4 regions of the Rhizobium sp. AG855 genome follow, and region 1 is predicted to be linked to each of the others. Evidence: predicted binding sites of a transcription regulator. Region 1 holds the regulator's gene; each other region holds the start of a gene.
What was found. The regulator LexA, encoded in region 1, represses DNA repair genes until DNA is damaged. The targets are predictions, from matches to a motif close to TGTTCNNNNTGTGTTCNG.
Positions count from the first base shown of each region.

Region 2: the regulator LexA is predicted to act here: its motif matches at 853-870, upstream of DFO46_RS05565 (UvrD-helicase domain-containing protein).
Region 3: the regulator LexA is predicted to act here: its motif matches at 1,217-1,234, upstream of DFO46_RS17260 (metallopeptidase family protein).
Region 4: the regulator LexA is predicted to act here: its motif matches at 779-796, upstream of DFO46_RS09780 (DNA polymerase IV).

Region 1 is NZ_RAQG01000003.1:1,634,791-1,636,990, reverse strand. Features, by position in the region: gene DFO46_RS07915 (ComEC/Rec2 family competence protein) at 1-537, shown strand, start outside; gene lexA (transcriptional repressor LexA) at 531-1,244, opposite strand; gene DFO46_RS07905 (DUF1003 domain-containing protein) at 1,458-2,000, shown strand; gene DFO46_RS07900 (VOC family protein) at 2,028-2,200, shown strand, end outside.
Region 2 is NZ_RAQG01000003.1:1,143,915-1,146,114, reverse strand. Features, by position in the region: gene DFO46_RS05570 (efflux RND transporter periplasmic adaptor subunit) at 1-636, opposite strand, end outside; gene DFO46_RS05565 (UvrD-helicase domain-containing protein) at 913-2,200, shown strand, end outside.
Region 3 is NZ_RAQG01000004.1:85,213-87,412, forward strand. Features, by position in the region: gene DFO46_RS17255 (DNA polymerase Y family protein) at 1-345, opposite strand, end outside; gene DFO46_RS24165 (hypothetical protein) at 245-1,003, opposite strand; gene DFO46_RS17260 (metallopeptidase family protein) at 1,356-1,799, shown strand; gene DFO46_RS17265 (SDR family oxidoreductase) at 1,940-2,200, shown strand, end outside.
Region 4 is NZ_RAQG01000003.1:1,981,009-1,983,208, forward strand. Features, by position in the region: gene DFO46_RS09770 (DUF3572 domain-containing protein) at 1-58, shown strand, start outside; gene DFO46_RS09775 (hypothetical protein) at 58-690, shown strand; gene DFO46_RS09780 (DNA polymerase IV) at 800-2,086, shown strand; gene DFO46_RS09785 (YoaK family protein) at 2,172-2,200, shown strand, end outside.

The DNA of each region.
Region 1 (2,200 bases):
GCACCCGTGCTCCCGCCGCCTGCAGACTGGAAGAAGGAAGAAACCTGGGATTCCGCGACGATACAATTGGCGAGACAAACGCTCGAGCAACTGGTCCAGACAGCCAAAACGGACCGCTTCACCTGCATCCGCAGCGCCTGCGCCGCAAAACTTGTTGATGGATGGACGGTGTTGACCGTTGACCGCCCGGATCTTGCCGGACCTGCCTGCGACGTCGCCGATATCGTCATCCTTGGGGGCCGCAGCCGCATGAAAGGCTGCCGGTCGACTGCAACATTCCTCAGCGAGACAACACTGCGCACAAGCGGCGCCGTGGAAATCCGGCTTGGCGCCCACCACGACAAGACGATTGAGATCTCGCCCGCCTTGTCAGGCCCGCCACGGCCCTGGACAATCCATCGTCTCTACGATTGGCGCACAGGCGAAACCGCCAGGCAGCACGGCATAGACTCAGGAGATAGCAAGGACAAAGATAGCGACAGCGAGACGGAACGGAAAAACGGCCCCCACAATCCCGCAATGCCTGTCCGTCAGTGATATCGGCGGATCAAGCCGACGAGCTTGCCCTGGATCTTGACCCGGTCCGGCGGGAAAATCCGCGTCTCGTAAGCCGGATTGGCCGCTTCCAGAGCGATCGAAGCGCCACGCCGACGGAAGCGCTTCAAGGTTGCTTCTTCGTCATCAACGAGTGCGACGATGATGTCGCCCGGATTGGCGTTGGAGGCATTGCGGATGATGACGGTATCGCCATCGAGGATGCCGGCGTCAATCATCGAATCGCCTTTGACCTCAAGTGCGTAATGGTCGCCGGCACCGATCATTTCGGCGGGAACGGTGATGTCATGGGTGTTGTTCTGAATGGCCGAGATCGGCACCCCGGCCGCGATTCGGCCCATGACCGGTACGCTGACGGAGGAATTCTGGTCTTCGACACTCGGTCTGGCGGGCACAGGCGGCGGCGTCTTGCCCAGGCTGCCCTCAATGACACTCGGTGCAAAACCGCGCCGCGGCTGCAGGCTGGGTGTATAGGCTTCCGGCAGCTTGATGACTTCAAGCGCACGCGCCCGATTGGGAAGCCGGCGAATGAAACCGCGTTCCTCAAGGGCCGTGATCAGTCGGTGAATGCCAGATTTCGACGCAAGATCGAGGGCATCCTTCATTTCGTCGAATGAAGGCGGCACGCCCGATTCCTTCATCCGTTCGTGAATGAAGAGAAGCAGTTCCTGTTGCTTGCGCGTCAGCATATGCAGAGCCCCGTTTGTGAAACAAATCCAGAACAGACACTATATGTTCCATTTGTGTTCCGCAAGTGGATAAATTTCCGTGAACAACCGTCGCGAAAATGCGATAGGCGTCTTCACCGTCACCGGATGACTGCGGCCATCGGACCTATCCCTGTCAATCGGGTGACACCTGTCCCTGTCGGATCCCTTCCAAGCTCCTGTGAGAAGATCGAAATGCTGAAAGACCTGGAAAAGACCCTGCTCGGTAAGCAGGTCGATCAACTGACATCGGCCGAGAAGAAGGTCCTGAAAAAGGCGCGGGAGCGACGCACGGTTTCGACGAATGCCGGTGAGGATTTCCTTGCCGGTTCGAGCTTCGGTCAACGCGTGGCAGACAGCATCGCGCGGATCGGCGGTTCCTGGAGTTTCATCATCGGCTTCCTGCTCTTTCTGGTCGCCTGGGTGATTCTCAACACGGTCATTCTGGCAGCGCGCCCGATTGATGCTTACCCCTTCATCTTCCTCAATCTTCTTTTGTCCATGGTCGCAGCCATCCAGGCGCCGATCATCATGATGAGCCAGAATCGCCAGGCGGAACGGGACCGCTTCATGGCGGCCAAGGATTACGAGATCAATCTCAAGGCTGAGATCGAGGTTCTCGCCCTTCATCACAAGATCGACGAACAGGTGGTGAAGGAACTGCGCGAAACGCGTGCCGAGATCGATACCCTGCGCCAGGCGATCGAAGCTCTTACAAAACAGTCGGGCCGTTCCTAAGTGTCTCGGCGAACGAAGGTCTCTGTCATGACTGAAACAAATCCAGCGCCCCGCGCCGTCGACCACCTCGTCCTGCCGGTGATTGACCTCGATACCGCCCGGCATCGTTTCACGCAGCTTGGCTTTACCGTCGCCGCAGACGCCCGCCATCCTTTCGGCACGGAAAACGCCTGCGTGTTTTTCGGCGATGACACCTATCT
Region 2 (2,200 bases), 490 kb from region 1:
CGGCGCCGTGATCTGCCGGCGCTTGAGGTTCAGTTCGGCCGTGGTCAACTGGAGTTCGGCCTGCTCGCGCGCGATCTGCGCATCCAGAACCTCAAGACGGGAAAAACTCTTCAGATTTCCGTAGGACTCCGCCTTCTCCGTCGCGCTCCTCAGCGCAACCTTCGCCTGATCGCGCAGGATCACCTGCTCGTCGCTGTCGAGGCGCGCGATCACGTCACCTTTTTTGACCTTTTGACCAGAGGTCACCAGGATCTCGGCAATCATGCCAGAGGCCTGCGGCATGACGGTCACCGCATCGATCGCCTCGCCGTCGCCGATCGCGTTCAGCCGGTCGTTGACGACGGCCATGACAACCGGCTGCGTCGCAACGAGGATGTTCTGATCGCCGCGGCCGCCGCCTCGTCTTTGGCCCTGTCCCTGTCCCTGTCCTTGACCTTGACCTTGAGCCTGCCCCCTGGCAGCCGACCCGTTCCCAGACGGGACCTCGGGGTCACCGGCCGAGATCATTGCGACGAGACCCTCGGGTACGCCCATCTGCACAAGGCTCCGCCCGGCGCCGGGCGACATATAAACCCAGAGGCATAGTCCGAGAAACAACAGCGCAACACTGATGATGAGTTGCTTCCAAAGCGGCATGCAAGGCTCCAGATGATATTCATACAATCGATAGGGCGGAGTATGGGGCTCAGATTGTGTCTGGCAATGCCTTCGAGGCAAGCTTACTGATTTGTAATCTCGCGCGAATTCACGCCCGCGTGATCAGACGATCGATTGCACCGCTGGCCGCACGGTCGACAGCGAGCCACGGTGTCGCCGGATTGCGGTCGAAAACCGGTGGTGAACGGTCCCCGCAGGAATAAAACCAGAACGCCCTCACTGGCCTTTCGATCCCGAATCACTACATTGGGCCGCATGAGTAACGGTTTTGACGATATTCCCTTCTTCGACGAGGAACCAGCCCCGCGCAAGAAGGAAGCAGCCCCTGCCCCGCCGACGACGGGTGGACTGGGCATTGCAGCCCGCGCCATGGCCGCGCGCGGACAGGCGAGCGCTCCGGATTACCTGACGGGCCTGAACCCGGAACAGCGCGAAGCCGTCGAAACGGTTGATGGTCCCGTGCTCGTTCTGGCTGGTGCCGGCACCGGCAAGACACGCGTGCTCACCACCCGCATCGCCCATATCCTTGCGACCAACCGCGCCTATCCCAGCCAGATCCTCGCCGTGACCTTCACCAATAAGGCCGCCCGCGAGATGAAGGAACGCATCGGCCATCTCGTCGGCGGCGCTGTCGAAGGCATGCCCTGGCTCGGCACCTTCCACTCGATCGGCGTCAAGCTCCTGCGTCGCCACGCCGAACTGGTCGGCCTCTCCTCCGATTTCACCATCCTCGACACCGATGATGTCGTGCGGCTGATCAAGCAGATCATCCAGGCCGAGGGTCTGGACGACAAGCGCTGGCCGGCCAAGCAGTTCGCCCAGATGATCGACGGCTGGAAGAACAAGGGCCTCGACCCCGCCCAGATCCCGGAAGGCGATGCCCGCGCCTTTGCCAACGGCAAGGGCCGCGAACTCTATGCGGCCTACCAAGCCCGCCTGAAGACGCTGAACGCCTGCGATTTCGGCGACCTGCTCTTGCATCCGATCCGGATGTTCAAGGCCAACCCGGATGTGCTGAAGGAATACCACCAGCGCTTCAAATATGTCCTGGTCGACGAGTATCAGGACACCAACACCGCGCAGTACATGTGGCTCCGCCTGCTCGCCCAGCGCCCACAGGGCGTGCCACAGAATGTTTGCTGCGTCGGCGACGACGACCAGTCGATCTATGGCTGGCGTGGCGCCGAGGTCGACAACATCCTGCGTTTCGAGAAGGATTTCCCCGGCGCCAAGGTGATCAAGCTGGAGCGCAACTACCGCTCGACGGAACATATCCTGGGTGCTGCCGGCCATCTGATCGCTCACAATGAAGGCCGGCTTGGCAAGACGCTGTTCACCGACCGCGTCGACCCGAACGACGAAAAGGTCGTCGTGCACGCGGCCTGGGACTCGGAAGAGGAGGCCCGCGCCGTCGGCGAGGAAATCGAGCAGTTGCAGCGCAATCAGCACCCGCTGAACAACATGGCGATCCTGGTCCGCGCCTCCTTCCAGATGCGCGAATTCGAAGACCGGTTCGTCACGCTCGGCCTCAACTACCGCGTCA
Region 3 (2,200 bases), on a different contig from region 1:
TGCTAGACCGTCGTCGCCATCCATTGCCACCAGCGGTGTGTAGCGATCACACCAATCGGCGATCGCCTCAAGAAAGGCTCGATCCGCTGCCGGATCGGCTTCGACCACATCCAGACTGGCACAGATGGCCCGGGCCTCTGCCAAACCCTGGCCGACGCGCAGGCCAAAACTCTCAGCCATCTCATCCAGCGCTGTCAACCGCATGGTATTGGCAGCACGGGCGGCACAGACGAGCGGCGTCCTTTCAGGATGCGCGGTTGAGCATGGGGCCGAACGCCACGACAGACCCCAGCGCCTGCGTGCGATGCGATCGGTCGCGAGCCGTGGAAAGTAGAGGGAGAGGATCCGGCGATCCGATGCCGGATGTTCCGGTATCAGCGAGGGGGTGAAGGCGGCGGTCATCAGGGTTCCACTCCAGGATGAGCTCGGTCTGTCCCGGAAATCGGGACTTCTCGGCAAGGATACGAAAAGCAGGAAACCCGATGCTGCCGCCCAGCAGGGTTCCGTTGGCGAGAATACGCGCCGCCGCCGGCGCGGTTTGGACAGACAAACGAAGTGAGGCGCTGGAGGCCTCTTCTTCTCCTGCCTGCCGCAGCACAAACAACCTGCCACCCGTGCCCCGCGCCTTGAGGCTAAGGCGCCGGCTCTCGGTCAGGCCGAATTTCTTTGGATTGCCATGCACCTCCAGCACGACGCTGGAAAAGGCGCGGGAAACCAGTGCGGCTTCCGCCAGCCAAAGCGCGTCTTCGATGCGGCGCGGCAGTGCGTGAACCAGTTCTGCCGGATCCAACCCGAAATCCACGAGGCCGGGGGCATAGACCAGACCCGCCTCTCGTACGACATCCGGATCAGCGATGAAAAGCAGGCGTTTAGAGCCACCCTTTGCCGCCTGATCGCCACCCATGATTGCCAGTGCCAGCGCAAACCCGGTGGTGGTACCGGCCTGCTGAAGTCGTTCACCGCGCAGCTCCACCATCAGACCGGACATCAGCAGTTCCACCATCAGATCGTCGAACCGGAGCGTCGAGGGGAATAAGTCAAAACCCTCACGCCCTGCCCTGCCCTGCGTTCCGGCTTGCCCCTCCTGGTCAAGTCCTGCTGCCAGACGAGCGGCATGGTCCGGCTTTCCCTCAATGCGGGCAATGGTTTGCCGCAGGGCAAAAAGCTCTCCATGCGCCTGAGGGCCAAGGCCCATGACGATCTCTCCTATCCCGGATGTTCTCTATATGTTCCTAGAGATTCCAGAGCTGGACAAAAGAGTCAACCGGATTCGAATAAGAATTTATTCCTCTTCGGGATTTGCTCTCGAAATGATCGGGCAAAACGCCTATATCTTCAACCAGTAAGGAGTAATCATGGCCCGTATTGACCAGAGCGAGGATTGGCGCGAACGCCATGCCCCGACGATCAGCACGTTCGAGTCGCTGGCGATCGAGGCCTATGGCCATCTGCCGCAGGAATTCCGCGACCTGACCAAGGATCTCATCATCGAGATCACTGATTTTCCGACGGATGAAGTGTTTGAGGACATGGCGCTGGAAACGCCTTTCGACCTACTCGGCCTGTTCGAGGGGCGGGGCATATCCGAACGCTTCACCATGGAAACTGGGATGATGCCGAACCGTATCACGCTGTATCGTCGGCCCATCCTCGATTATTGGGCCGAAAACGAGGAGGCGCTGGGGGATATCATCACCCATGTCCTGATCCACGAGATCGGCCATCACTTCGGCCTCTCCGATGACGACATGGAGCGGATCGAGGAAAGCGCAGAAGAAGCCGCAGCGACGGATCGCTAAGCCTCTCCGCTCACGCCCTCACCCCTCACGGCTGACTTGCAAGCAGCATCCTTAACGCGGGACGTGATCCGCAAGAAACGGGTGGGCGAAGCCCGCAGCCGGCGCCTATCACCAATCTCCCAACCAAGGAGATCATCATCATGAACAGTCTTAACGGCAAGGTTGCCATCATCACCGGCGCATCCTCGGGTATTGGTCTCGCGACGGCGCGCCTCTTTGCAGAATGCGGTGCCGCTGTTGTCCTGAACGCTCGGGGTGTGGGTGCCCTTGACGATGCCGCTTCGCAAATCCGGCGGTCCGGCGGCCGTGCCGTGACCGTTCCGGGAGATGTGGCCCAGACCGCGACGCATGCGAAAATGGTGGAGGCAGCGCTTGGCCATTTCGGTCGCCTCGACATCGCG
Region 4 (2,200 bases), 350 kb from region 1:
GGTCGTTGCGGCCTATCACCACTATGTGCGACCCGGGCTCGATTCGGGCGAGTTCTGATGCTCACCGATCTCGACCACATCAAGCTTGCCGACCGGCCGCTTATCGTCTGCGACGTCGACGACGTGGTGCTGCAGTTTGCCACGCCTTTCGAAGCCTTCCTGCTGGAGCGCGGCTACAGCCTGCTGCCGCGCTCGTTCAAGCTGACCGGCAATATCGTCGACGCCGCAGAGACGGCGCTGAATGATGTGGCGGTCAAGGCTTTGATCCACGACTTCTTCATCGAGCAGGACCGCTGGCAGACGCCTTTCGCCGAAGCCGTGGACAGCCTGCATGCGCTGGCGGAAGAGGCCGATCTCGTCTTTCTCACCGCCATGCCGCCGCGACACGCGGAAGTGCGGCGCCGGCTGCTCGACCGGCTGACGCTCTCCTACCCGATGATATCAAGCGAGGAGCCGAAGGGACCGATCGTTGCGGCGCTGCATGGCAAGCGCGCCCTGCCCCTTGCCTTTGTCGACGATATGGTCGGCAATCTGCGCTCGGTCGGCGAACATGTGCCGGACTGCGCGCTGGTCTATCTGCCGCCGGATGTCGCGATTTTCCGCTTTGCGCCGGATCCGGAGCCGCATGTGCTGCGGGCACAAGACTGGGCCGAGGCACGGGGTCTGATCGAGACGCATTTCCGCAATTGAGTGGAGGTTTCGACAAAGGACGTGGGGACAGGCTGACTGCGCCGAGCGTGGCTCTTGTCATGCGTCGGGGCGCGGCATAGGGTTGGCATGTTCAACCTTTGTTCCCGCGATGTCAACGACCGACCATCTTCACCCCGGCTTCTGCCGTGACTGCCTGAAAGGGCAGCCCGATGGACTGCGGCGCTGTCGCGCCTGCGGCAGTCCCCGGCTGGTCTATCATCCGGAACTCTATGACCTGACACTCGCGCATGTCGATTGCGATGCCTTCTACGCGGCGGTGGAGAAACGCGACAATCCCGAACTCGTCGACAAGCCCGTGATCATCGGCGGCGGCAAACGTGGCGTTGTCTCGACCGCCTGCTATGTGGCGCGCATCCATGGGGTGCGTTCGGCCATGCCGATGTTCAAGGCGCGGGAGGCCTGTCCGCAGGCTGTCGTGATCAAGCCGGACATGGAGAAATATGTGCGCGTCGGACGCGAGGTGCGGGCGCTGATGGAGGAGTTGACGCCGCTGGTGCAGCCGATCTCGATCGATGAGGCCTTTCTCGAACTGCGTGGCACGGAGCTTCTGCATCACGATCCGCCGGCGCGGGTGCTGGCGCGCTTTGCCCGTCGGGTCGAACAGGAAATCGGGATCACGATCTCGGTTGGCCTGTCCTACTGCAAGTTCCTCGCCAAGGTTGCTTCCGACCTGCAGAAGCCACGCGGCTTTTCTGTGATCGGGGCTTCGGAGGCGATCTCATTTCTCGCCGACAAGCCGGTGACGCTGATCTGGGGCGTGGGCAAGGCGCTGGCCGCCACACTGCAGGCCGACGGCATCCGCACGATCGGACAGTTGCAGGTGATGGAGGAAGCGGCCCTGATGCGGCGCTACGGCGTCATGGGACAGCGGCTGGCGCGGTTGTCGCGCGGCATCGACGACCGCAGCGTGCATCCCAACGATCCGGCCAAGAGCGTCTCGGCCGAGACGACGTTCTTCGACGATATCAGCAAGCCGGAAGACCTGATCGTACATCTGCGGGAACTCTCCGAAAAGGTTGCCTGGCGGCTGAAGCGGCATGGGATCGCCGGCCAGACTGTCGTGCTGAAACTGAAGACTGCCGACTTCAAGTCGCGGACCCGCAACCGGCGGCTGGACGATCCGACGCAATTGGCGGACCGAATCTTTCGCACGGGCATGGCGCTTCTGGAGAAGGAGGCCGACGGAACGCGTTTTCGCCTGATCGGGATCGGGGTCAGCGATCTGAGGGATGCGGCCACGGCCGATCCGCCGGATCTGGTCGATGCGCAGGCCACACGGCGGGCGGCGGCGGAAGCGGCGATGGACAAATTGCGCGACAAGTTCGGCAAGGGTACGGTACAGACCGGTTACACCTTTCCCGGAAAGCGGTCTTGAGTCTGACATGGCCCTACCCCACGCCCACGAACCGAGGCCTCAGCCGGCTTTGCGCCCCCACCGAGCAGATCGGCGATGGCGCCATTTGCGGATCGCGGCCTCCTATCGCCGCCG